Regions from separate parts of the Sphaerisporangium sp. NPDC051011 genome, predicted to be linked through region 3. Evidence: predicted binding sites of a transcription regulator. Region 3 holds the regulator's gene; each other region holds the start of a gene.

Region 1 (6,821 bases), on a different contig from region 3:
TCCGGGTTCTTCGAGGACGCCTCGGGGACGTCGTCACCCTCGCCGGGGGCATCCTTCCTCAGCCCGTCGAGAACCGAGCGGCTCTCCACGACCGGGGAAGCGTCGTCCGTCACTGCCGTCCACCCATGATTCCGTTTGACCTAGCATCCGTGTCGCGTGTGACCGTAGCTCAAAGTAGTTCATCGTGGTAGAGGACCACACCAATACGCCACAATGGGCGGAAAACATGAGGAGGAGAGCCGGTGAACCTTAATATTTGGCTACTCCTCGCGTCCATCGTCGTGATCGCGGCCATCGCGTCCGTACGGGTCGCGCACCGCACCGGACTCCCCACCCTGCTCATCTACCTGGGGCTCGGCCTGCTCCTCGGCGAGGCCGGGCTGGGCATCCAGTTCGAGAACGCGCAGCTCGCGCAGCAGATCGGCCTCGCCGCGCTCGCCGTGATCCTCGCCGAGGGCGGTCTCACCACGTACTGGCCGCACGTACGCCGGGCCGTGCCGACCGCGCTCCTCCTCGCCACGATCGGCGTCGGCGTGAGCATCGTCGTACTCGCGTCCGCCGCGCACTGGCTGCTGGCCATGGACTGGCGCACGGCGCTGCTGCTCGGCGCGATCCTCGCCTCCACCGACGCGGCGGCCGTCTTCTCCGTCCTGCGCCGGCTCCCCCTGCCACAACGGCTCTCCGGCATACTGGAGGCCGAGTCCGGATTCAACGACGCGCCCACCGTCATCGTGGTCGTACTGCTCAGCCGATTGAACGCCCCTCTGCCCGGCCTCGGCCAGGTGATGTTCGAGGCCGCCTTCGAGCTGACCGTCGGCTGCGCGGTGGGCCTCGCCGTCGGGCCGCTCGGAGCGTACGCCCTGCGCCGCGTCGCGCTGCCGTCCTCCGGTTTGTACCCGATCGCCGTGCTCGCCCTCGCGTTCATCGCCTACAGCGGCGCCGCCCTGCTGCACGGCAGCGGCTTCCTCGCCGTCTACCTCGCCACACTCGTCCTCGGCAACACGCGCCTCCCCCACCGGCCGGCCACCCGCGGGTTCGCCGAAGGGGCCGCCTGGCTCGCCCAGATCGGGCTGTTCGTCATGCTCGGCATCCTCGCCAGCCCCTCCGAACTGCCCGCCACCGTGGTCCCCGGCCTCATCGCGGGCCTCGCCCTGCTGCTGCTCGCCCGCCCCGCGTCCGTCGTCGTCTCCGCCCTTCTCGTACGGACCGCGCGGGTCGACCGGCTGTCCTGGCGCGAGCAGGTTTTCCTGTCCTGGGCCGGTCTGCGCGGCGCCGTCCCCATCGTGCTCGCCACCATCCCGTGGGCCGCCGGGATCGTCGGCGCCAAAGGCCTGTTCAACGAGGTCTTCGTCATCGTGATCGTGTTCACGTTCATCCAGGGGCCCACGCTGCCGTACCTGGCCCGCGTCCTGCGCGTCGGCGCCCCCGAGGAGGCCCTCGACCTCGGCGTCGAGGCGGCCCCGCTCGAAGAGCTCAACGCCGACCTGCTCCAGGTCACCATCCCGCCCGGATCCGGGCTGCACGGCGTCGAGATCTTCGAGCTGCGGCTGCCGTCGGACGCCGCCGTCACCATGGTCGTCCGGGAAGGACACTCGTTCGTCCCCGAAGACTCGACCCGGCTCCGCGCCGACGACCAGCTGCTCGTCGTCACAACGGCGGCCTGCCGTGAGCGGGTGGAGCGCCGCCTGCGCGCGGTCAGTCGGCGCGGCAAGCTGGCGGGTTGGTACGGGGAGAGCGGCGAGTAGGCCGCCCGGCCCTTGGCGACCACCGAGGCTCGTGCCAGGTGTTACCGGGCGCCCCGGATATCCCCGGGCGCCCCCGAGCCCATCACAGGACCCCAGCACATCACCCCGGTCACCCCAGACCCTCCGCGGCCGAGATGACGGACTCCGGCCGCACGACCACGGCCGCCGGTCACCGCATACAGGACAAGGCACAGGCCAGACGCCTCTGCGGCCACTCCCTGGGGGCCTTCCGCCCGGGATTAGAAGCCGGCTGGGTGGCGTTTAGCCTAATCCGCTGCGTACCATTAGCAGTCGCATCGGTAGAGTGCCAATCTGCGTGAGCATACTGAGCCATACGAGGAGGAGTGCGTGCCCACATACCAGTACGCCTGTACCGCTTGCGGTGAAGGGCTCGAGGCGGTCCAGCGATTCACCGACGACCCGCTGACCACATGCCCCAGCTGCCAGGGCCAGCTTCGCAAGGTGTTCTCCGCGGTCGGCATCGTCTTCAAGGGATCGGGCTTCTACCGGACGGACAACCGCTCGTCCGGTTCCTCCAGCGCCTCGACCTCGTCGTCCTCCACGTCGACCGGTTCGTCCGGCTCGTCGAGCTCCGACTCCGGCAACGGCTCCAGCGCCGCCGGTGGGTCCGGCTCGGCCTCGGGTTCCGGCTCCGGCTCGGGCTCGGGCTCGGGCTCGGCGAAGAAGGAGCCGGCGTCGGCCAGCGCCTCCAGCAGCAGCTCATCCTCCTGACGACGCCACGGGTTGTACGGCTCGTACGGCCACCCCGACGCCGTACAACCCTCCCACCAAGATCACCCCGACACGGCATTCCCAGCCGCGCATGTCACTGACCGCGGATGACCCCGCGGCGGGTCGCCTTTCGTCTGGGGCTGGTCTCGGAGCGAGAGCCGACAAGACGGCGCCGCGGCCGGCGCACCCCCATTCCCCAGCCTCGCACGTCACCGACCGCAGATGACCCCTCGGCGGGCCGTCCCTCGTCCGGGGCTGATCTCGGAGCGCACGAGCCGACAATACGGCGCCGCGGCCAACGGTCCTCGGAGGTCTGGTCTGACTCCGTCTCCTCCTCTGCACAGAGAGCGCTCCGCACAGCGAGTGCAACGCGGGAGCCTCCGGCAACGCCGCGACATGCCACCCTGACAAGGCACGGGCCCAGGCGGCTCGGTCCGCAGACGAGGCCGCCCGGGAGGCGAGGCGCCCTTCGATGACGGAGCCTGTCCAGGACTGAGACATAAATCCGTTTCCGCTCCTGTGCACAAGCCGGAGTTATCCACAGGCGGCGGCTTCACGCGCATCGCGCCCAAGCCGGGGCGCTAATGTCGTGGCCATGGTCACCAGAGCGGACATCGGAGTCATCGGCGGCTCAGGCTTCTACTCCCTCCTCGACGACGCTGAAGAGGTCGAGGTCACCACGCCGTACGGGCCACCGAGCGACCCCATCACCATAGGGCGCATCGGCTCCCGCACGGTCGCGTTCGTGCCCCGTCACGGCCGCGACCACCGCTTCCCTCCCCATCGCATCCCATACCGGGCCAACCTGTGGGCCCTGCGCTCGCTCGGCGTCCGTCAGGTGCTCGCCCCGAGCGCCGTGGGTTCGTTGCGCGCCGAGTACGGCCCTGGCACGCTGGTGATCCCCGATCAACTGGTCGACCGCACCACCAGCCGCGCGCACACCTATTACGACGAGGGCGGCGCGGTCCACGTCCCGTTCGCCGACCCCTACTGCGCGACCGGCAGGTCCCTCGCCTGCGCGACGGCGAGCGCCGAGGGCTGGGACGTCGTCGACGGCGGCACCCTCGTCGTCATCGAAGGGCCTCGCTTCTCCTCCAGAGCCGAGTCACGCTGGTTCAGCGGCAACGGCTGGACGATCGTCGGCATGACCGGCTACCCCGAGGCCGCCCTCGCCCGCGAACTCGCCCTCTGCTACACCACGCTGGCCCTGGTGACCGACCACGACGCCGGGGTGGACGTCGGCGAGGGCGTCACCCAGGAGGAGGTCCTCGCTTTCTTCGCCGCCAACAGCGAACGCATGCGCACCCTGGTCGCCTCAGTCACCGCCGCCCTCCCCACCGACCGCCCCTGCCACTGCCCCAACACCCTCGACGGCATAAAACTCCCCTTCCCCCTCCCCTAACCTCAACCCCCGCCCTGCCCGCCCGCCCTGCGCAAAGCCCTGCCCTCACCTCACCGACCCGCCGATCAAGAACCCCGGCGAGCGGGCGTTCTGCTCCAAAGACCAGTCCAAAGCGGACAGCTATCCGTCTTGTGCGGCCGGAATGGAGCAGATCGTCGAGGACGGGGCGAGGGCGCAGCGAAGAACACCCCCGTAGCACCCGGCGCCTCCGGGCCGCTCCCGCATGCCCAAGGGGCGCTCCCGCATGCCCAAGGGGCGCTCCCGCATGCCCAAGGGGCGCTCCCGCATACCGAGTGAGTAATCGAATCCCCAGCGAGTACCCGCTTCCACCAACTACCACCGGCTTCCGCCGGCTTCCGGCCGACTCACGACGAGTCCCGACGACCCGACTTTCTCCACCCGGCCTCCCCTACCCGGCGCCGCGTCGGTGGGAAGGGGCGTCGGTGATGCCGGCGCCCTGACACGGCGAGCTAACCCGGCGCGAACGGCAACACGACGGGCATACCTCACCGCCCAACTTCACCCCCCTCGGAGCCGCCCATGCGAACCGTGATCCCGCGCGTCGTCAAGATGCTCAACCGGCGACGGCGAATCCTGGCAGCGGCGCTCGCGGCGATGGCGACCCTCTGCCTCGGCCTCTCCGTACGTCCCGCGCCGACCACGGAAGTCCTCGCCGCCGCACGCGACCTCGCAGGAGGCCCGCTGTCCGCGTCCGACCTGACCGTGGTGCGCTTCCCCGAGGACACCGTGCCCGACGGCGCGCTACGTCCCGGCACACGCGTCACCGGCCGTTTCCTGACGTCCCCCGCCCGACGGGGCGAACCGCTGACCAACGTTCGCCTGCTGGGTCCTTCCCTGGTCGACGCCTACGGTCCCGGCCTGCTCGCCACCCCTGTACGCGTCACGGACGCCTCGTCCGCCCGCCTACTCCGCGCGGGCGACATCATCGACGTCATCGCCTCCGCCCCGAAATGGGACGACGCCGTCAGCCCCGCGACAGCCACGGTGGCGCAGTCCGTCACCGTCATAGCCCCACCGGCTTCCACCCGTTCCGCCGACCCCACGGACTCGATGGGTGAGACCGGCGCCCTCGTCGTCCTGGCCACCACCCCCGACCAGGCCCAGCGACTCGCCCAGGCGACCACAGCCTCACGCCTGTCCATCACCATCCACGGCCGACCATGACCAGCGAAACCTGACATCACAGAACGTTACGAGGCCGACACGTCCCTATTCAATGACTCTCCGTGCACAGCCATGCCAACCAACCTCGAATGTCGATCAGCCCTCGACGCCCTACAGACACACAGAAGAAACCGCGTACCCACAAATTCGTCCACAGCATGTGGACAACGCGGCAGAGTGCTACAGCAGGGACCCGAGCTTCGGGTCGTATTCCCAATGCCAGGGCTCAAAAGGACTGTGATACGCCCAGTCCGGATGTATCCATCCAAACTGCTTGCCATTCGCCTCAACCCAGTTGAACTGCACCGACCGGAAGACATCCACGCCACCACACAGGTCCACGGCCAGCCCAAGCCCGTGATTACTGCGCCCCGGCACGGCGGCGAAGCCCGGCCGGCGATAGAAAATCGCCTGCTGCTGCGCCAGGTTGCGATAGCTGTCGGTCAGGCACATCGGCTTGCCGAAGCGCTTCCTGTACGCCTCGTTCAGCGCGACGAACGCGATCGCCGCGTCCGCCCGCAGCTCACGCCCCGGCTGCTGCAACGGGCACAGAACGCTCTTCGGGAGCAACCCGTTCGGATACTGCGCGGCCGAACTGACCCGCGTCGGATCGCACGCCGCACCCGACCGTCCGCCCTGGTTGACCCGCACTCCCAGCTTGACCAGCGCCTGGGACAACGACTTGACGACCGCCGCCGAACGCTTCCGCAACGTGTCGATCTCGGCGTTGAGCTGTGCCTCCACCAGCAACTTGGTCGCCCGAAGGTCCTGCGCCTCGGCCGCGAGCCTCTGCTGCTCCTGGTAGAGCCGGCCCACGTCGGCCAAGATCTCATCGCGCCCGGACACGAGGTACGTCATGTCGCTGAGGGCCCGCAGGCTGGAGGCGTCGCTCGCACCCGAAAGGAAAGGGGCCATGTCGCCCCCCTGAGGAGTCTGGTACAGCGACTGCACAAGATCGGCGAGGGGCTTGCGCACCTTGGACAACTCCGCGGTCGCCGTACGCAACTGGTCGAGCTTCTTCTTCAGCTCCGAGTCCGCCTTCGCGAGCGTCGCCTGACGTTGCTCCAAGGCCTTCGTGGCCTCCGCCAGTGCCTGGGACGACCTCTCGGCCTCGCGACGCAGCTCCGTCAGGTTCCCCGGAGCCGAGTCCTGACTCACGGCCTCCAGCGTGACCGGCCGCGCCTGCGCCTCACCCGAAGACGACAGGGTGAGCACCGAAACCACCGCCATGAGGACCGCGACCAGGCTCGCCGATCGAGGAGATGGCACGTTAGACCCCTCCGTTTGCGAACTTGTGACCTAAGCCCGGCACGCACGTTACTACAGCAAGACGAGCACCCGCGCATGAGTCACAAGAGCCGTTATGTACGGATCATGGCATTTATACCTGCTCCGCACCGCCAACTTGACGCAGTCTCCTGAACCCCAGCACCCACTCCTGTAACGCAACGGCCCCCGGAACCCACACCCGTGACGCAACCGAACCAACTACATCGACCAAGCACCCCAGCACCGGACCCACGTTCCGAACCAACGACATCGCCCACCCCGCAAGAGCACCCAACGCCCTCACCGCCCCCAGCGATCAGCGGACCCTCCACGACGACCACAAAGCCGTATTCCGACCAGACGGCACCGAGCACCCCACAACAGCCCCAGCGCCCTCATCGACCCCGCGCTCAGCGTGCCCCCAGGACAACCACAACGCCGCATCCCAACAGACGACATAGCCCGCCACGCACAGCACCCAGCGCCCT
Region 2 (6,821 bases), on a different contig from region 3:
GCCGTGCGCGGCCTCCTCGGCCAGGGCCAGCGCGAACGCGGCGTTGTAGTCCTGGTAGGACTCCCACTCGCGGCGGAAGCGGGTGTCGAACTGCGGCGAGTTCGGCGTGTCGTAGAGCAGGTGGTTGACGAACCACAGCGTGGAGTTGGCCACCGCGTTGTACGCGCGGTGGAAGGTGGCGGGCGGGATGTCCAGCATGCGCACCGCGCCGGTGTCGTAGCCCGCCTGGTCGAGCCGGCCGCCCGGGGCCCGGCGCACGGCGCTGCGGTCGCCGTCGGAGAGCGCGGCGCACACCCACAGCACGTCGGCGGCCTTGGCGATCTCGGACAGGCCGGACACCATGCCACCTCCGCCCCTGCGCATGGTCAGCGTGCCGTCGTCGGCGAGCGTGAACGAGACCGGGCCCCGGTTGGAGGCCATGAGAACCGTGTTCATCCGCTTACCACTCCTCGTCCGCCGTGCGGCGGTCGTCCCGCGCCGTTCTTCTTCTCCACGTTGGGATGCTCACCTGGCGGCAGATTATTTAAATTTAACGCTCCCAATAAGATGGGCCGGTGGTGGTGGTCAGGGCGAGGCGAGGGCCTCGCGGCCGAGGAGGGCTCCGACATGGCGCTTGACGAGACGACCGAGGAGCTTGCCCGTGCCGCGGCCCAAGGCGACCACCGGTCCCTCGGGGAGCTTCTCCGCCGCATCGAGCCCGACGTGCTTCGCCACTGCGCGCGGCTGCTGCCCTACCACCAGGACGCGGAAGAGGCTTGCCAGGATACTTTGCTGGCGGTCGCGCGCAACATCGGCAGGTTCGAGGGCAGGGCACGTTTTTCCACCTGGTTGCACATCGTCACGGCCAACTGCGCGCGCACGACGTACCGCTCGCTGAAGCGGCGGGCCGCCGAGCAGTCGTCGGAGGAACTGCCCGACCTTCGCGCCGACCCGCGCCGGGTGAGCGTCATCGCCGGGTCCAGGCTCGACCTGCTCGACGCGATGGAGGCGCTGGAGGCCGACAAGCCCGAACTCGCGCAGGCGCTGGTGCTGCGCGACATCTGCGAGCTCGACTACAACCAGGTGGCCGACCAGCTCGGCATCCCGCTCGGCACCGCCAAGTCGCGCATCCACCAAGCCCGCAAGTACGTCCAGGGCGTCCTCGGCGACGAGTACGGCAGGTTCACCTGAACCACCCCTCGGCCGTGAGACGTCTCGCCGTTTGAGACGCGGGGTCATCTCGCTGGGCCGCGAGGTACAGTGATGTCGGCCTGCCTGTCATGACGGCGGGTTCACAACTGCATATTGCTCATCCAGAGGGGTGGAGGGACCGGCCCTGCGAAGCCCCGGCAACCCTCCCGGCTGTGGTCATCGCGTCTCCGAATGTCGCGGCACTAGACCAGTGAGACCGGCCGGGACAGGTGCCAATTCCGGCCCGTGACCAAGGTGGTCCGGGCGAAGATGAGGGAAAGGCCTCGCTTCATGGCGCTCGCAACAGCTGAGATCACCACTTCCAACTCCTTCGGTCCCGCCGTGGCTCTCTCTTGCCGCGAATGCGGTACCCGGTACGACCTCGGCCCCACCTTCGCCTGTATCGAGTGTTTCGGGCCACTCGAAGTGGCCTACACCTGGAACAGCCCGGACTTCGACGGCACCGCGCCGGTCACGCGGGAGCAGATCGCGGCCGGGCCCTCCAACATCTGGCGCTACCGGGCGCTGCTGCCGGTGCCCGTGGACGTCGGCGTCAAGCCCAACCTCGCCCCCGGCTGGACCAAGCTCGTCAAGGCCGAGAACCTGGCCCGCGAGCTGGGGCTGCGCAGCCTGCACGTCAAGGACGACTCCGGCAACCCGACCCACTCCTTCAAGGACCGGGTCGTCGCCATCGCCCTGGAGGCGGCGCGCACCTTCGGTTTCCACACCCTGTCGTGCTCGTCCACGGGCAACCTCGCCGGCGCCGTCACCGCCGCGGCCGCCCGCGCCGGGCTCGACGCCTGCGTCTTCATCCCGGCCGACCTGGAGCAGCCCAAGATCGTCATGGCCTCGGTGTACGGCGGTCGCCTGGTCGGCATCCAGGGCACCTACGACGAGGTCAACCGGTTCTGCTCCGAGCTCATCGGCGACCCGCTCGGCGACCGCTGGGGTTTCGTCAACGTGAACCTGCGGCCGTACTACGCCGAGGGCTCCAAGACGCTCGCCTACGAGATCGCCGAGCAGCTCGGGTGGCGGATCCCCGACCAGATCGTCATCCCGGTGGCGTCCGGCTCCCAGCTCACCAAGGTGGACAAGGGCTTCAAGGAGCTGATCAAGCTCGGGCTCGTCGAGGACAGGCCGTACAAGATCTTCGGCGCGCAGGCCGAGGGCTGCTCGCCGGTGTCCGCCGCGTACAAGGACGGGCGCGACGTCGTGCAGCCGGTCAAGCCCGACACCATCGCCAAGTCGCTGGCCATCGGCAACCCCGCCGACGGGCCGTACGTGCTCGACATCGCGCGCCGCACGGGCGGCGCGGTCGAGGACGTCACCGACGCCGAGATCGTGGACTCCATCCGGCTGCTCGCGCGCACCGAGGGCATCTTCGCCGAGACGGCGGGCGGCGTCACCGTGGGAGTGCTGCGCAAGCTGCTGACCAAGGGGCTGCTGGACCCCGACGCCGAGACGGTCGTGCTCAACACCGGCGACGGCCTGAAGACCCTGGACGCGGTCTCCGACGAGGCCCGGCCGACCGCGGTCATCCGCCCCTCTCTCGACGCATTCCGTACGGCTGTCGTCGAAAACTCCTGAAAGGTCCCGATAAATGAGCGTTTCTGTGCGGATTCCGACGATTCTCCGTACGTACACCGACGGTGCCGCCGAGGTGAAGGGTGAAGGCGCGACGCTTCGCGACGTGTTGCAGAAGCTCGATGCGGACTTCCCCGGAATCGGGGCCCGTATTCTGGACGAAACGGGCAACATCCGCCGTTTTGTCAACGTGTATGTCGGAGAAGAGGACGTCCGTTTCATCGACGGACTTGACACTGTGACGCCCGAGGGCGCTCAGGTCTCGGTGATCCCGGCGGTCGCCGGAGGCTGACCATCGGCGGCGCCGGACGCCCGCGTGTCCCTCGGGATGCGCGGGCGTTCGCGCGTTCTGGGCCCGTGAACGGCCCAGCTATCACAATAGAAGCCTTACTGGGCCCTCTCGGTAGTGTAATTGTCAACTAACTAAACGCAAGTATGAAATAGTCGCGTACTGCTTAGAGCGAACGTCAAGAAGTAGTTTGGTGTTTGACTCTGTTGCGCCAAGGCATGCCACAGGTATGGTCGAGAACGATCGACGTGGCCGAGGAGTTCGCATGCGTCTCGGTTCCGAAGGTCACGGGCCTCGCGGAGGAGTGGGCGGGGTCCGGAGCCCAGCAAGAGGAGTCGGAAAGTGGCGCAGGGCACCGTCAAATGGTTTAACGCGGACAAGGGCTACGGCTTCATCGCGGTAGACGGTGGTAAGGACGTGTTTGTCCACTACTCGGCGATCCTGTCGGAGGGATACCGGTCGCTCGAACAGGGTCAGCGGGTGGAGTTCGAGATCACACAGGGCCAGAAGGGTCCACAGGCAGAGTCCGTGCGGACTGTGTGACGCGGCCGGCGTAGTCCGGCCCGCGGCGGGAGATCCACTGGTCTACCCACAGTCACGAGTTGGAGGGCCCGGTCCGCGCTTCATCGCGGCCCGGGCCTTCTCTCATCCCGGTACCTGCCCCAGCTGCGGATTCCCGCACATGCGTTCCCCGCCGATGAGCGCAGATCCAATATTGTGCATACGGTCGGACAAATCGCTGTGCCTCCCAGGTCATAGGGGTGGTCGCTTGCACTCGACCGGGTAGAGTGCTAAACAGTTCGTTGGCACTCTCGTGTGGAGAGTGACAAACCTGGATCGAGGCGTCGGGGCCCGGCTGATCCACGGCGACAGGTGTCGTGGGAACCGGGTCTACATGCCGTCGCGGGCGTCGGCTCGATCCGCCGCAAGCCACCCTGTATCTGGGAGGTCTAGCCGTATGGCAGCCAAGATGATCGCGTTCAACGAGGACGCCCGGCGCGGTCTCGAGCGCGGTATGAACCAGCTCGCCGACGCCGTCAAGGTGACCCTTGGTCCCAAGGGCCGCAACGTCGTGCTGGAGAAGAAGTGGGGCGCTCCCACCATCACCAACGACGGTGTCTCCATCGCCAAGGAGATCGAGCTCGAGGACCCGTGGGAGAAGATCGGGGCCGAGCTCGTCAAGGAAGTCGCGAAGAAGACCGACGACGTCGCGGGTGACGGCACCACCACCGCCACCGTGCTCGCCCAGGCGCTCGTCCGCGAGGGCCTGCGCAACGTCGCCGCCGGCGCCAACCCGATGTCCCTGAAGAAGGGCATCGAGGCCGCCGTCGAGCGCGTCAGCGAGGAGCTCTCGAAGATCGCGAAGGACGTGGAGACGAAGGAGCAGATCGCCTCCACCGCCTCCATCTCCGCCGGCGACACCCAGATCGGCGAGATGATCGCCGAGGCGATGGACAAGGTCGGCAAGGAAGGCGTCATCACCGTCGAAGAGAGCAACGCCTTCGGCCTCGAGCTCGAGCTCACCGAGGGCATGCGCTTCGACAAGGGCTACATCTCCGGGTACTTCGTGACCGACCCGGAGCGCATGGAGGCCGTCCTCGACGACCCCTACATCCTGATCGTCAACTCCAAGGTCTCCGCGAACAAGGACCTGCTGCCGCTGCTCGACAAGGTCGTGCAGTCCGGCAAGCCGCTCGTGATCATCGCCGAGGACGTCGAGGGCGAGGCCCTGGCCACCCTGGTCGTCAACAAGATCCGCGGCCTGTTCAAGTCCGTCGCCGTCAAGGCCCCGGGCTTCGGTGACCGCCGCAAGGCCATGCTGAGCGACATCGCCACCCTCACCGGCGGCCAGGTCATCAGCGAGGACGTCGGCCTCAAGCTCGAGACCGCCACCCTGGACCTGCTCGGCCGCGCGCGCCAGGTCATCATCACCAAGGACGAGACCACCATCGTCGACGGTGCCGGCGACCCCGAGCAGATCGCGGGCCGCGTGAACCAGATCCGCGTCGAGATCGAGAACACCGACTCCGACTACGACCGCGAGAAGCTCCAGGAGCGTCTCGCCAAGCTGGCCGGCGGCGTCGCCGTCATCAAGGCCGGCGCGGCCACCGAGGTCGAGCTCAAGGAGCGCAAGCACCGCATCGAGGACGCCGTCCGCAACGCGAAGGCGGCCGTCGAGGAGGGCATCGTCCCCGGCGGTGGCGTGGCCCTGATCCAGGCGGGCGCGAAGGCGTTCGACAAGCTGGAGCTCTTCAACGACGAGGCCACCGGCGCCTCCATCGTGCGCAAGGCGCTCGAGGAGCCGCTGAAGCAGATCGCCGTGAACGCCGGCCTCGAGGGCGGCGTCGTGGTGGAGCGGGTCCGCAATCTGGAGCCGGGCGTCGGCCTGAACGCCGCCACCGGTGAGTACGTGAACCTGCTCGAGGCCGGCATCATCGACCCGGCCAAGGTGACCCGCTCGGCGCTGCAGAACGCCGCGTCCATCGCGGCCCTGTTCCTCACCACCGAGGCGGTCATCGCCGAGAAGCCCGAGAAGACCCCGGCCGCTCCCGCCGTGCCCGGCGGCGGCGACATGGACTTCTGAGCCTCCGGCTCCCAGTTAACGCGAAAGGGCCACTCCCGGACCTCCGGGAGTGGCCCTTTCGCGGTATGCCCGGCATGGACGATCGCTTGGGGGTGAAAGTCCCCTCGATTGCGCAGGCGAGGGCGCTCGCTAGTCCAGCTGCTTTCTAATGATCGACATGGGTCATCCGTGCCGAGGCGCTACCCCGGCGGGCGTCCCTTGTCCAGATCAGAGAGATAAGAGAGGCCATGGAGCAGAACGCGGAATTAACCCAGGCAATCTGGAAGAAGTCCTCCCACTCAGGCGGCAGCGGTGGCAACTGTGTCGAGGTCGTCGGGCTGACAGGAGGGCGTCGTGCCGTACGTGACAGCAAGGACCTCACAGTCCCGGCCCTGGTGGTCGAGGCTGGCGCGTGGGTGGCCTTCGTTGAGGGCGTCAGAAACGACAAGTTCTAGTAGCACCCGCTGAGGGGGCCCGTGACGATCGTCGCGGGCCCCTTTCGCAGTACGCCCGGCATGGGCGATCGCTTGGGGTGGAAGTCCCCTGGAGGAAGAGGTGGTGCTGACGCTGAGCCGGAGGCAACTGCGCCGCTGTGAGGCGTGGTGGGAAGGAAGCCCGAGGCGAAACCCTGCACCGAGGGACACGAACCGTGTATGAGGCATGCCGGTCGGGGCGAGCCTGCTGCGTCAGGGATGTCACGCCGTGCCGGTCGCCAGCGGCTTGACCCAGCGGGCGCAGTCGTCCTGGCGCGTGTACCCGGCGGCGGACCACGCCTGGTGGGCGAGGGTGTTGGCGTGCAGGACCATCGCGTCGGCGCGCGTCCCGCCGAACTCGGCGAAGCGCCGCTCGGCTGGCAACGCTGTATCGGAACGCGATCCCGCGAGCCGAGCACCTGTACGAGATTTACTTGGTGGAGCGGCGTAAGGAGATGAACCAGTGAGCAGCTACCGAAAGTGGCGTGACAGTGATCACCTGGAGCGCGCGATCGAAACCGCGGGGGGACCCGAGCGGTTCGAGGACGAGGTGCAGCAGTTGCGCGAGGAGTCGCAAGGGATGGCCACTTGCCGAGATGCGCAAACGCCGCGGCCTCAACCAGCTACAGGTCGCTGAGCGCATGGGTATCTCTGTGGGACGCGTCTCCCAGATCGAGAAGGGCGATGTGTCCACCCGCGAGGTCCTGGACCGCTACGTCGCCGCCCTCGGTGGCGTTCTGAA
Region 3 (6,821 bases):
GCAGCATTCCGTCGTTCAGGTGGACAACCCCACCGCGCCGCCCGACGACTCGAGCACCCGGCGGCCGGGGCTGCCGGCCCGGACGTCCCCCGGCGGCTCCCAGGGCGCCGTACCGGGGACGACGACCTCGGCGACGCTGCCGCCCACGGGGAAGCAGACGCCGATGCCGACCCCGGGCCACGAGTGCGCGTCGCCGGTCTCGAGCCCCTCCCAGCCGGTAGCGGCGGAGCTCGGCGACCCCTGCGATCCGTCGGCGTCCCCGACCGGTTCCGTGCCGGACGAGACCACCAAGCCGAGGCCGTCGCAGAAACCCACGCCCACGCCCACGCCGTCCCCCACGCCTCCCAAGCCGCAACCCACACCGACGGCCACCGTGCCCTCGGACGGCTGCCAGCAGTGCACGCCGACTCCGACGACGACCGCCGCTCCGCCGACCGCCACACCGCAGTCGACCACGGAGGGCTCCTCCAGCGAGACGCCGCCCACCCAGGGCGCGGCGAGCTGAGCAGAAACCCCGCGCGCCTCTGCACGGCCCTCCCGGGGCTCACATGGAGGCGCGGGGCTTTCCGGGGGTTATCGCCGCTTTCCGGAGGCTTCTCTCGGTCTTCTGGGGCGTTCTGGGGCTCTTGCCGGGCCGGAACGTCCAGACGGGCGCGGCCTACCAGCGGCCGGTGCGGGACAGCAGGACCGCGGCGGCGGCCACTCCCGCCGTCGAGGTGCGCAGGACGGTCGGGCCAAGCAGCGCCGGGGTGGCGCCCGCGTCCCGGAACAGGCCGACCTCCTCGTCGGTGATACCGCCCTCGGGGCCGACGACCGTCACGATGTCCCCGGTCGCCGGCAGATCGAGGCCCGCCAGGGGCAGGGCGGCCTCCTCGTGCAGCACGGCCGCGGCCGCGGCCTCCTTGAGCAGCCGCGCGACGTCGGCGGTGGTGGCCTGCTCGGTGACCTCCGGCAGGTGGAAGCGCCTGGCCTGCTTGCCGGCCTCCCTGGCCGTGGACCTCCAGCGGGCCAGCGCCTTGCCCGCGCGCTCGCCCTTCCACTGCGTCACGCAGCGCGCGGCGGCCCAGGGCACGATCACGTCCACCCCGGCCTCGGTCATCATCTCGACCGCCAGCTCGCCACGGTCGCCCTTGGGCAGGCCCTGCACGACGACCAGGCGGGGCTCGGGCGGCGGGACGACACGCCGCGCCAGCACGTCCAGCCTCAGCGAATCTTTGCCGGTGACATCGCGCACGACGCACTCGGCCACCGCTCCCCTGCCGTCGGTGAGGTCGACGCGCTCCCCGGCGCGCAACCGGCGCACGGCCGCGGCGTGCCGCCCCTCGGGGCCGGCCAGCGTGATCTGCTCGACATCGCCCGAGAGGTCACCGGAGAGATCGTCGGAGAGGAAGACAGGGACGCTCACCCGCAAACCTTAGCCAGGCACCCCGGCCTTGGCGAACCGCTCGCGCGGCCTCCGCGCGCGGCGGAGGCCGCCCGTTGTCAGCGACTGTCAGCGACTGTCAGCGACCGTTGAACGCGTCCCTCAGCCGGGAGAAGAAGCCCTGCTGCCCCGGGGCGAACTTGCCCGGGGGACGTTCCTCGCCGCGCAGCTTGGACAGCTCGCGGAGCAGTTCCTCCTGCGCGGGGTCGAGGCGGGTGGGGGTCTCGACGTTCACATGGATCAGCAGGTCTCCCCTGCCGGTCTCGTTGAGATGCTGGACGCCCCGGCTGTACAGGGGGATGACCTGCCCGGACTGCGTGCCGGGCCGCACGTCGATCTCTTCGGCGCCGTCCAGCGTCTCGACCGTGAGGATGGTGCCGAGGGCCGCCGCCGTCATCGGGATCTCCACCGTGCAGTGCAGGTCGTCGCCGTGGCGCTCGAAGATCTCGTGGGGGCGCTCGACGATCTCCAAGAAAAGATCGCCCGGAGGGCCTCCGCCGGGGCCGACCTCGCCCTCGCCGGCGAGCTGGATGTGCGTGCCGTCCTCGACGCCGGCCGGGATGCGGACCTTGATCGTACGGCGGGTGCGCACGCGCCCGTCGCCGGAGCACTCCTGGCAGGGGTGCTGGATGATCGAGCCGAAGCCGCCGCACTGCGGGCACGGCCGGGCGGTCATGACCTGGCCGAGGAACGACCGCGTGACCTGCGAGACCTCGCCGCGGCCGTGGCACATGTCGCAGGTGTCCGGGTGGGTGCCCGGCGCGGCGCCCGAGCCCTGGCAGACGGTGCACAGCACGGCGGTGTCGACCACCAGCTCGCGCGTGGTGCCGAACGCGGACTCCGCGAGGTCGAGCTCAACGCGGATCGTCGCGTTGCGCCCGCGCCTGGCCCGGGACCGGGGGCCCCGCGAGCCGCCCGCGCCACCGAAGAACGCGTCCATGATGTCGCTGAACGGGAAGCCCGCGCCGAACCCGGCGGCCCCGGCCCCGGCGCCCGCGCCCGCGCCGATCGGATCGGCCCCGAGATCGAACATCTGGCGCTTGTTCGGGTCCGACAGGACCTCGTACGCCTGGTTGATCTCTTTGAACCGCTCCTGCGTCTCAGGGTCGGGGTTTATGTCCGGGTGCAGCTCGCGGGCGAGCCGGCGATAGGCCTTCTTGATCTCGTCCTGGCTGGCGTCACGGCGGACCCCGAGGATGCCGTAATAGTCGCGGGCCACCTAGGACCCCGCCAGGATCTGGCCGACATAGCGCGCCACCGCGCGCACCGCTCCCATTGTCACGGGGTAGTCCATTCGCGTCGGGCCCAGCACTCCGAGCCGAGCCAGTTCGTTGTCGCCCGAACCGTAACCGGCGGCGACGATCGAGGTGCCGTGAAGACCTGAGTACGGGTTCTCCGAGCCGATGCGCACCATCAGCGCGGAGTGGTCCCCCGCCTCGCCGAGCAGGCGCATGAGCACGACCTGCTCCTCCAGGGCCTCCAGCACCTCACGCAGGCCGACACTGAAGTCGCCCGCGAGGTTGGCGGCCCCGGCGAAGATGACCTTCTCGTCGTGGCGGTCGACCAGAGTCTCCAGCAACACCGACAGGATAGTGGCCGCCACCGGTCGGTCTTCCTCGGGAAGGCGATCAGGAAGATCGGCGATCGTCTCCGGCACGCGGCCGAGCCCGCACCCGTCCAGCGAGGCGTTGAGAAGCGCCCGCAGGTGCGCGACCTGGTCGTCGGCCACGATCTCGGGTAGCTCGACGACCCTCTGCTCCACCCGGCCGGTATTGGTGATCAGGACCAGCATGATGCGCCGCTCGGCGAGCGGCACCAGCTCGACGTGGCGGACCGTCGAGCGCGTGAGCGAGGGATATTGCACCACGGCGACCTGGCGCGTGAGCTGGGCCAGCAGGCGCACCGTGCGGGTCACGACGTCGTCCAGGTCGACGGCGCCCGCGAGGAACGTCTCGATCGCCCGCCGCTCGGCGGCCGACAGCGGTTTGATCTGGGACAGCCGGTCGACGAACAGCCGGTAGCCCTTGTCGGTCGGCACGCGGCCCGCGCTGGTGTGCGGCTGCGCGATGTACCCCTGCTCTTCGAGCACGGCCATGTCGTTGCGGACGGTGGCCGGGGAGACGCCCAGATTGTGGCGCTCGGCCAACGCCTTCGACCCGACCGGCTCGTTGGTGGACACGTAGTCCTCGACAACGGCGCGCAGGACCGCCAGCTTACGGTCATCGAGCAACGTGCTCACCTCCTGCCTCGCGAGTGTGCCCCCGCGAAGGGGGGTCTGCTGGCACTCTGTGTTCCTGAGTGCCAAGTGTACGGCTCATGTCGTCGGCGTGCGATAACTCGGAGGCACGACCTCACCCGGTCAGCGACAAGCCACTTGCTATCTGATGACAAGCGCCTTCGTCCACACTGGGATCATGAGCCAGAACGACCCCCGTCCGAGCGAGCCGAACCCCTGGATCCCGCGCCAGGGCACCCCAGAGCGACCGGGGCCACCCCCTGGCCCTCCGCCCGGCGGGTACGTCCCGCCACCGGGAAGCCCCCCTCCGGGCGCACCCGGGCACGGCGGACCCGGGTACGGCGGCCCGCCGCGGAACGGCCCCGGGTACGGACCTCCCCCCGGCGGACCCGCGTACGGCCCTCCGCCCGGTGGTCCCGGCCTCGGCGCGCCACCACCCGGTCCCGGGTACGGCCCCCACCCGGGCGGTCCCCGCCAGGGCACACCGCCGGGCGGTCCGGCGTACAGGCCCCCGGCCGCGGACATCCGCCCGCGCCGCCGCTGGATCCTGGCCGCCTGGCTGGTCGCGATCGCGAGCCTCGTCGCGGGCATCGTCATCGGCTTCGGCACGGTTACCAAGACCATCGACCAGGCCGCGCCGACGCACGTCTTCCCGAGCGGCGGCAAGGTCTCCGCCCCGCTCGACCCCGCCGACAAGCCCATCCTGTACGCATCCTCGTCCGGGCCGGCCAACGTGACCTGCCTCGCCCAGGACTCCGCCGGGAACCCGGTGAAGCTCACCAACGTGAGCCTCCACCAGACCGTCACCGTCAACGGGCGCACGTGGGAGGGCATGTTCGACATCGCCGTCCCGGCGGCGGGAACGTACGAGATCAGCTGCCGGTCGGAGGGCGGCCAGGTCGTCTTCGGCGTCGGCAAGACCCTCACCGCGGCCGTCGGCACGGTCGCCGGGGGCGCGGCGGCGGCCTTCCTCATCCCGACCGCGGGCTTCCTGCTCGCGTTCGTCGTCACGATCGTGGTGATCGTGCGGCGGCGAGGGGCGCGCAGGCGTCTCGCGGCGGCCTCCCCCGGCGGCGCGTGGTCGCAGGGGACGCCGTACGGCGCGTGAACTTTGCTAGCGTGCCCAGGTATGCGGGACTACGGACGCGACGTGCTCGCCGGAGACTGGCGCAGGCCCCTGCGCGGGAAGATCCCTCAGATCCCCGCCGACCCCGGGCTCGTGGTCGAGGACGCCGACGAGGGTTTCTGCGGCGCGGTGGTGGCCTGTGACAAGGAGGCCGTGACGCTGGAGGACCGCTTCGGGCGGCGCCGGGTGTTCCCGCTCGCCCCGGCCGCCTTCCTGCTGGAGGGCAAGACGGTCACGCTGGTGCGCCCGGCCCCCGCCGCCGCGAAGGGCCCAACGCGCAGCGCGTCCGGGTCGATCGCCGTGGCCGGGCTGAGGGCGCGGGTCGCCAAAGAGAGCCGCATCTACGTCGAGGGCGTCCACGACGCGGCCCTCGTCGAGAAGATCTGGGGCCACGACCTGCGCGTGGAAGGGGTCGTCGTCGAGTACCTGGAGGGCGTCGACGACCTGCCCGCGATCGTGGACGAGTTCGGGCCCGGCCCGGGCCGGCGGCTCGGCGTGCTGGTCGACCACCTGGTGGCCGGGTCCAAAGAGAGCCGCATCGCCGCACAGGTGACCTCGCCGAACGTGCTCGTCGTCGGGCACCCCTTCGTGGACGTCTGGCAGGCGGTGAAGCCGTCGGCCGTGGGCATCCCGGCCTGGCCGTCGGTGCCGCGCGGCGTCCCGTGGAAGGAGGGCGTGATCGACGCCCTCGGCTGGCGCGTGGAGCCGTCGGAGGCGTGGCGGCGCATCCTCGGCTCCGTTCACAGTTACACCGACCTCGAACCCGAGCTCCTCGGGCGCGTCGAGGAACTCATCGACTTCGTGACCACCGAGGAGCTCCCATGACCGAGTCTCCGTACGACCGTCCCTACGGCGCTCCCGGCGCTCCGGGATCTCCGGGGTCTCCCGGCGACCAGGGGCAGGGACTGCAGCAGTCCGGTCAATACGGCCAGTACGGGCAGCAGGGCCAGCACGGACAGCAGCAACAGTACGGGGCGTACGACCAGTACGGCCGCCCGCAGGACGCGGCCCCCGGCTCCGCGGGCCAGGACGGATACGGGCAGAGCTCATACGGTCAGGGCTCCTACGGGCAGGCCTCGTACGGGCAGCCGGACCACGGGCAATCGGGGTACGGGCAGCAGGGCCAGGGGCAACCCGGGTACGGGCAGCAGGGGTACAGGGACGCGGGTTACGGTCCGGGCCACGGGCAGCCCGGGCAGGGGCCGTCCGGATACGGGGACCCCGGATACGGACCGGCGTACGGCCATCAGCAGTACGCGCAGCCCGGCTACGGAAGCGGATACGGCCCCGGTTACGGGCACCCCGGCCAGGCGCCCGGATACGGGCAAGCCGACTACGGTCAAGCCGGCTACGGGCAGCCCGGCTACGGCGTCGGCCACAATCCCGGTTACGGCTACGCGCAGCCGGGCTACCCCGCCCCGGTGCACGTGCGCGGGCGCTTCGGCCCCCGTCCGGGATCCGACGACACCACCATGGCGATGCTCGCCCACCTGCTGGGCCTGTTCACCTCGTTCATCGGCCCGCTGGTGCTCTACTTGGTCAAGAAGGACGAGTCCCCGTACGTGCGCGACCAGGCCGCCGAGGCGCTGAACTTCCAGCTCACGCTGATCATCGCTTACGTCGTGTGCGCGGTGCTGGTCATCGTGATGATCGGGTTCCTGCTGATGCCGCTGCTGTGGATCGGCTCGCTCATCATGACGATCGTGGGCGCGGTCGCCGCCAACCGTGGGTCCAACTTCCGCTACGCCCTGAACATCCGTTTCGTCAGCTGACCCCCGGCCAGGCCCGTCCGGCCCGTGACCAGGTCAGGTCGCGGATCGGCGCTGGTCAGGTCAGGTCGCGGATCAGCGCGTCGGCCAGCAGGCGTCCCCTGAGGGTGAGCACGGCCCGGCCCGCCCGGAACGGGCCGGGGTCGAGCAGGCCGTCGGCCAGGGCGCGGGCCACGGCCGGGCGGGCCTCCGGGCTGATCTCGGCCAGCGGGAAGCCCGTGTCGAGTCGCAGCTCCAGCATCAGCCGCTCGACGTGCCGGTCCTCCG

Evidence for each region. The regulator HrcA, encoded in region 3, represses chaperone genes, less so after heat shock. The targets are predictions, from matches to a motif close to TTGGCACTCTCNNNNNGAGAGTGCCAA.
Region 1: a site for HrcA is predicted at 2,030-2,056, ahead of AB0H21_RS39795 (FmdB family zinc ribbon protein). Genes of this name have one in related genera too.
Region 2: a site for HrcA is predicted at 3,847-3,873, ahead of groL (chaperonin GroEL). Genes of this name have one in related genera too.

Annotation. Positions count from the first base shown of each region.
Region 1 covers NZ_JBFAGG010000031.1:33,100-39,920, reverse strand. The annotation lists gene AB0H21_RS39805 (LCP family protein) at 1-113, opposite strand, end outside; gene AB0H21_RS39800 (potassium/proton antiporter) at 243-1,745, shown strand; gene AB0H21_RS39795 (FmdB family zinc ribbon protein) at 2,094-2,477, shown strand; gene AB0H21_RS39790 (S-methyl-5'-thioadenosine phosphorylase) at 3,073-3,879, shown strand; gene cpaB (Flp pilus assembly protein CpaB) at 4,420-5,064, shown strand; gene AB0H21_RS39780 (D-alanyl-D-alanine carboxypeptidase family protein) at 5,245-6,333, opposite strand.
Region 2 covers NZ_JBFAGG010000028.1:49,430-56,250, reverse strand. The annotation lists gene AB0H21_RS39090 (trehalose-6-phosphate synthase) at 1-435, opposite strand, end outside; gene AB0H21_RS39085 (RNA polymerase sigma factor) at 607-1,170, shown strand; SAM riboswitch class I at 1,286-1,447, shown strand; gene thrC (threonine synthase) at 1,462-2,757, shown strand; gene AB0H21_RS39075 (MoaD/ThiS family protein) at 2,771-3,046, shown strand; gene AB0H21_RS39070 (cold-shock protein) at 3,386-3,586, shown strand; gene groL (chaperonin GroEL) at 4,002-5,627, shown strand; gene AB0H21_RS39060 (DUF397 domain-containing protein) at 5,855-6,061, shown strand; gene AB0H21_RS39055 (hypothetical protein) at 6,302-6,463, opposite strand; gene AB0H21_RS39050 (helix-turn-helix transcriptional regulator) at 6,676-6,821, shown strand, end outside.
Region 3 covers NZ_JBFAGG010000007.1:249,765-256,585, reverse strand. The annotation lists gene AB0H21_RS18490 (hypothetical protein) at 1-505, shown strand, start outside; gene AB0H21_RS18485 (16S rRNA (uracil(1498)-N(3))-methyltransferase) at 659-1,405, opposite strand; gene dnaJ (molecular chaperone DnaJ) at 1,503-2,642, opposite strand; gene hrcA (heat-inducible transcriptional repressor HrcA) at 2,643-3,653, opposite strand; gene AB0H21_RS18470 (hypothetical protein) at 3,838-4,767, shown strand; gene AB0H21_RS18465 (DUF3097 domain-containing protein) at 4,789-5,610, shown strand; gene AB0H21_RS18460 (DUF4870 domain-containing protein) at 5,607-6,557, shown strand; gene hemW (radical SAM family heme chaperone HemW) at 6,613-6,821, opposite strand, start outside.